2 regions of the Gordonia prachuapensis genome follow, and region 2 is predicted to be linked to the other one. Evidence: riboswitches for the same ligand, from Rfam matches in the RefSeq annotation. Region 2 holds a riboswitch; the other holds the start of a gene.

Region 1 (3,232 bases), on a different contig from region 2:
AGGCCGCCATGTAGCCGCCCGTGGAGCTGACGTCCCAGGCGACCGCGGCGACGACCATCGCGAAGTACGCTCCCGAGTTGACGCCCAGAATGCCCGGGTCCGCCAATGGGTTTCGGGTCAGGCCCTGCATGATGGCGCCGGCTGCGCCGAGGGCGACGCCGACCAGGACCGCCAGCAGCGTGCGTGGCACACGGTTGTTGCGGATGACCTCGAGGGTGGTCGGGTCGCCGTCACCGAACAGGGCGCGCCAGGCGTCGGTGACCGTGTAATCACCGGAGCCGACGAAGAATCCGAGGAAGGTGAGGCCGACCGCGGTGCCGATGAGCAGCACGACCACGGCGAGTCGCGACATCGACCGCAGGCCCGACGGAGCCGGTGCAGGGGCGCCCGGTCCGGCCGGGGTCACCGCGGTGTCAGTGGTCAACAGGATCGCCTGTCGTCGGGGTACCGTGGCCCCCACTATAGGTTAGGAAAACCTTAACGACCTGACGTTCGAGCATCACTGCATGGGCGAGTGGGCGGCGGCCGAGCCTGGTGGGCCGGTCAGGATTCCGGACCGTTCTCCCGCCAATAGGCCTGCGACTTCACATCCGACTTGCCGAGTTTGTAGTCGTTCTTGAACGACGCGGCGACCGCGCGGGTGCTCTTCATGTCCAGGGCGACGAATCCGAAGTGGTTGGTGGCGTCGAATGCCGCGTCGCGCACCGCATCCGACAGCGCCGGCCCGTCGCGCTTGATCCAGTTGATGGTGTCCTGGTCGCGCAACCGCAGCGGCAGCGTCGTGTCGGACTCATGGACGTATTCGAGCCACACGGTCGCGGGAGCCGACGGATTGGCCGAACCCGAGATCCCGTCGAGCAACGAGTTGATCGCGGGCAGGGCCGCGATGTCGCCGGCGAGCAGCCAGCCCTTCGGCGCCGGGTCGGGGATCGCGAACTTGGAACCCATGAACGTCGACGAGATGGTGTCGCCGGGCCGCGCGGCCTGCGCCCACCGGGCGGCCGCGCCGTCGTGGATGGCGAACTCGAGGAAGAAGGAGTCGGTGGCCGGGTCCGGGTCGACCAGCGTGTAGGCCCGCTGATGCAGCTTGCCGTGCTTGTTCTCGAACCAGATGCGGATCCACATCGTGGGGTGCACCGGACGCTCGGTGAGCAGACCGCCGCCGGTGAAGCCGAGGCGGATGTAGTGGTCGGTTACCGGCTCGTTGCTGGTCACGGTGATCTCGTAATCGTCGGCACCGAGGAGTTTGAGGACCGCCCCCTGCCACCCGCGCGACTTGGTCTTCGTCTGTTCCGCCATGCGACAACGGCCTTCCCTCGACTGCAACAAGCTCTGTCAGGGTAGCCTAACTTAGCCTGCGGAGGCCTCGATACGTCGTCTCGCTGTCGCTCGCCGACTACTCGGCCAGCGAGAGAAGGCGAGCCCGGATTTCCCGCCGGTTGAGTAGCGCCCTTTCCCCGCCGGTTGAGTAGCGCCGCGCGAGCTTGCGAGCCGGCGCGTATCGAAACCCCTGCGAGCCGGGCCATCCCCCGCCGGTTGAGTAGCGCCGCGCGAGCCTGCGAGCCCGGCGCGTATCGAAACCCCCCGCACAACCTCACGCAGGCGCCAGCGCCACAATCCCGGGGTGCGCATCGAGATAGGACTTGGTGAACGAGCACACCGGCCGCAGTCGGGCGCCCTGATCGCGCACGTATCCGATCGCACCGACCATCAGCCGGGTGCCGAGACCGTGCCCGGTGTACTCGTCGTAGAGGACCGTGTGCAGGATCGTGATGGTCGACGTCCCGCCAACCGTCTCTCTGCTGTAGCCCAGGACGCCGACCAGGTCCCCGGCGACCCACAGCTCGAATCGATCCCGGTCTGGATTGTGGACGACCTGCGAGATCTGCTGCAGGATGGCCTGCGCGGACTGCGGTGGTCGATGTCGATGTTTCCGCTGCATGATCCCCTCCTGAGCACTACAGATCACCGTTGCCGAAGCTCCCCTTCCGGCAGCGGTGACGGTCGTTTGTGATTCGTGTCACAGCCTACCTTACGCAGGCGTAGGTCGGCGCGCCGTCGCCCCTGCCCGGCCCCCGACGCAGCGACGTCGTAGGGTTGGGGTGCACCACGGCACCCTCCGTGGTCGACAAATGAACAGCGCGGGGGCTCCCACGATCACCGGGGGCTGAGATGGCGACAGGCGGTCGCCGACCGCCCGAACCTGTCCGGGTAATGCCGGCGTAGGGAGTCGCAATCATGGGAACACGTGTATCCGAAGCTGCCGTCTCGACGGTCACCCAAGGACCGATCGAGGGAAGCAGCAAGCACTACCGCGAGATCGACCATCTCCGTATCCCGGCGCGACGCATCCATCTGACCAACGGCGAGCATCTCGACGTCTACGACACGTCCGGTCCGTACACCGACGCGACCGCGACCATCGACGTCGAGGCGGGCCTGCCACCGACACGGGATGCGTGGCACCGGCCCGAACCGATCGACGGTGCATCGACGCAGTTGGCGTGGGCGCGCGCCGGGATCGTTACCGACGAGATGCGGTTCATCGCCGCTCGCGAAGGTGTGGACGTCGACCTCGTCCGCGAGGAGGTCGCGACGGGCCGGGCGGTGATTCCGGCCAATCACCGTCACCCCGAATCGGAGCCGATGATCATCGGCAAGCGGTTCGCGGTGAAGGTGAACGCGAACATCGGCAACTCGGCTGTCACCAGCTCGATCGCCGAAGAGGTGGAGAAGATGGTGTGGGCCACTCGCTGGGGCGCCGACACCATCATGGATCTGTCCACCGGCAAGGACATCCACATGACCCGGGAGTGGATCATGCGGAACTCACCGGTCCCGGTCGGCACGGTGCCGATTTATCAGGCGCTGGAGAAGGTCAAAGGCGATCCCACCAAGCTGACGTGGGAGATCTACCGCGACACCGTGATCGAGCAGGCCGAACAGGGTGTCGACTACATGACCGTGCACGCCGGTGTGCTGCTGCGCTATGTGCCGCTGGCCGCCCGACGCGTCACCGGCATCGTCTCGCGCGGTGGTTCGATCATGGCGGCGTGGTGTCTGGCGCACCATCAGGAGTCGTTCCTCTACACCCATTACGAGGAGTTGTGCGAGATCTTCGCGCGCTACGACATCACCTTCTCGCTCGGTGACGGCCTCCGCCCGGGATCGATCGCCGACGCCAATGACGAGGCGCAGTTCGCTGAGCTCCGCACGCTCGGAGAGCTGACGA
Region 2 (3,232 bases):
AAGGGCCGCGTCGCTCGCGGTGCCGATCCCGGCGTCGAGGATCACCGGCACCGCGCTGTCGGCGACGATCATCTCGATGTTGTGCGGGTTCGCGATTCCGAGTCCGGTGCCGATGGGCGAGCCCAGCGGCATCACCGCCGCGACGCCGAGGTCCTGTAGCCGAGCGGCGAGCACCGGGTCGTCGTTGGTGTAGGCCAGGACGGCGAAACCGTCGTCGACCAGGGCGCGCGCGGCATCGAGCAGTTCGATCGGGTCCGGCAGCAAGGTCCGTTCGTCGGAGACCACTTCGAGCTTGACCCAATGGGTTTCGACGGCCTCCCGCGCCAGTTGAGCGGTCAGCACCGCTTCGGCGGTGGTGTGGCATCCGGCGGTGTTCGGCAGGATCACGATGCCCAGGCGACGCAGCAACTCGATCATCCCGGTCCGCGAATCGGGGCTGACCCGCCGGAGTGCGACGGTCGTCAGCTCGGTTCCGGACGCGATCAGGGCACGCTCCAACACGGCGAGATTCGCCGCACCTCCGGTGCCCATGATCAGCCGGGAGGTGAACTCGCGCTCGGCGATCCGCAGTGGGGTGTCGCGTTCGGTCATCGTCATGTTCTCGGTCGTGCTGTCCGTCGTCATGTCATCCTCCCTGGACCGCGGTGACGATCTCGATCCCGGCGCCGTCGTGCAGCGATCGGTCCCACCGGCCTCGGGGCACCACCTCGCCGTCGACGGCGATCGCGATCCCACGCTGCGGCAACCCCATCGCCTCCACCAGATCCCCCACGGAGGCGTCGGTACTCATCTCCCGGGCCTCCCCGTTGACGGTGATCGTCATCATCGAACTCCTCCATCATTCGCGGCGCCGGCGACGCTCTCGGCACGGTCGTTGCCCAATAGCGTCGTCACCACGTCAGCGGTGTACGGCGCCAACAGGATTCCGTTGCGTCCGTGGCCGGTGGCGACGACGACCCGCTCGTCGACTCGGCGGACGACGGGCAGACCGTCGGGGGAACAGGGCCGCAGTCCGGCGCCGGCCTCGATCAGTTCGTAAGTCCGAAGGCCCGGCATCAGCTCCACAGCATCGGACAGCAGGTCCGTCACGCCCCCGACATCCGGGGCGACCGCGGTCTCGTCGAAGGGTTCGTACTGGGTCGCGCCAACGACGACACCATCGTGGCGTGGCACCAGGTACACCGACCGGCCGTGCATGCGAGCCCGCACCACATGCGTCGGCGACGGCACCGACCAGCGGGTGCGGCGTAGCCGCAACACTTCGCCCTTGGCGGCGTACAACCCGAGATCTGCGGCGAGCGCCCGGCTGCCCAGTCCCGCGGCGACGACGATCTCGTCGGCGTCGAGGGCCGACAGATCGGTGACCTCGTCGTCGACGATGTCCCCTCCGCTGTCGGTGATCGCCGTCCGCAGGCGACCGAGCAGCCGACGATTGTCGACGGCGCCTTCGCCGGTGGCGAGAAAGCCGCTGTGCAGTCGCGAGCTCAGTCCCGACTCGAGCTGTCGGATCTCACTCGGGCCGACGGGCCGCAGATCGTCGTGCGCCCGAGGCTGTCGCGCCCAGACGAAGTCGGCGAGGGTCCTGAGGTGCTCGGCGTCGGCGGACGCGGCGGCGACGAAGAGTGAGTCGGTGGCCGCGAGGATCTGCGGGTCGTCCAGCCGCGCCAGCAAGGCCGGCCAACGGCGGACCGACTCCACCGACAACTCCAGCAAAGCGTCCTCGCCGGGGTGCCCCTCTCCCAACGAGCCCAACATCCCCGCCGCCACCCAGGCCGCCCGACGATCGGTCCCGGCGTCGTGGACGCGGACCCGCCAACCGGCATCGATCGCGGCCAATGCGCAGGTCAGGCCGATGACGCCGCCGCCGACGACGGCGAGTTCACGGGTTGTTCGATGGTGTGTGTCGGCATGCGCCACGCAGATCATCCTTCCTTCGCCGGCATTACCCGGATCAGGTCAAACGGTCAGCGGAGGGTCGTTCCGCACTCTCAGCCCGGCGTACCCCGGACTCCCGTGTCGTACTCCTCCAGAGTAGCGGTGACCAGAATCTGCATCGTGAGGGCCGTCCGAGGGGCTATTCCCCTCGGAGCGGCCTGAGGACGCAGATTTTCGTCATGTCCGTGCCGCACGGCCGGACGAGGGAGGCCTTCGTGACGCACGCTCCTTCGTTGCGGGCTCCTCAGGCAGCGGTGGTGACGCACGCTCCTTCGTCGCGGGCTCCTCAGGCAGCGGTGGTGACGCACGCTCCTTCGTCGCGGGCTCCTCAGGCAGCGGTGGTGACGCACGCTCCTTCGTCGCGGGCTCCTCAGGCAACGGTGGTGACGCACGCTCCTTCGTCGCGGGCTCCTCAGGCAGCAGTGGGGTGACGCACTAGCGTGACCATCGTGACCGACATCCGAACCACGAGGATCGCGCGCCTCACCGACTCCCGTCTGTACCTGTGCACCGACGCCCGCCGTGAGCGCGGCGACCTGGTCGACTTCGTGTCCGCCGCGGTGGCCGGTGGGGTCGACATCGTCCAGCTGCGCGACAAGGGCTCACCGGGGGAAGCGGCGTTCGGTGCGCTCGAGGCGCGAGAGGAACTCGAGATCCTGGGGCGGATACGTGAGGTGGTCGACCGCCGTGGCGCGCTGCTCGCCGTCAACGATCGTGCCGACATCGCCTCGCTGGCCGGGGCAGATGTCCTGCACGTCGGCCAGGGCGATCTGCCCGCCGACATGGCCCGGCGGGTGGCCGGAGACGGGATCGCCATCGGCATCTCGACGCACGACACCGACCAGATGCGGCACGCTGTCGACGACGACGATGTCGACTACTTCTGCGTGGGACCGTGCTGGCCGACCCCGACGAAGCCGGGCCGGTCGGCACCCGGCCTCGACCTGGTCGCGGCGGCTGCGGCGACCGGGACCGACAAACCCTGGTTCGCCATCGGAGGCATCGACGCCGATCGCCTCGACGCGGTCACCTCCGCCGGTGCGCGACGAGCCGTGGTGGTCCGCGCCATCACCGCGGCCGAGGACGCCACAACAGCGGCGGCGGAACTCCGCGGCCGCTTCTGAGCTCCCACGCGTCGCCCGTTCGGCCGATAAGTCGGTTGCTACCCGGAACGGGCGAGGTCTATGGTTGGCGCCATCATGATGTGCAAGCAGAGCGCGCTCGTAACCCGCCGCAGCGGGGTCTGATTCGACCGACCCCCCGCTGCGGGGTCGCCTGCGTTGCCTGCCCGTCGGTC

Evidence for each region. Region 2 has a riboswitch for thiamine pyrophosphate ahead of thiO (glycine oxidase ThiO). Riboswitches for the same ligand answer to the same signal wherever they lie in the genome.
Region 1: it holds a riboswitch for thiamine pyrophosphate, as region 2 does, so the genes downstream of both, thiC (phosphomethylpyrimidine synthase ThiC) here and thiO (glycine oxidase ThiO) in region 2, are expected to answer to the same signal.

What each region holds. Positions count from the first base shown of each region.
Region 1 is NZ_JAZDUE010000002.1:271,192-274,423, forward strand. Features, by position in the region: gene V1Y59_RS03620 (FecCD family ABC transporter permease) at 1-424, opposite strand, end outside; gene V1Y59_RS03625 (siderophore-interacting protein) at 544-1,299, opposite strand; gene V1Y59_RS03630 (GNAT family N-acetyltransferase) at 1,595-1,942, opposite strand; TPP riboswitch at 2,132-2,246, shown strand; gene thiC (phosphomethylpyrimidine synthase ThiC) at 2,239-3,232, shown strand, end outside.
Region 2 is NZ_JAZDUE010000012.1:24,830-28,061, forward strand. Features, by position in the region: gene V1Y59_RS14935 (thiazole synthase) at 1-624, opposite strand, end outside; gene thiS (sulfur carrier protein ThiS) at 626-823, opposite strand; gene thiO (glycine oxidase ThiO) at 823-1,917, opposite strand; TPP riboswitch at 1,911-2,025, opposite strand; gene thiE (thiamine phosphate synthase) at 2,382-3,059, shown strand.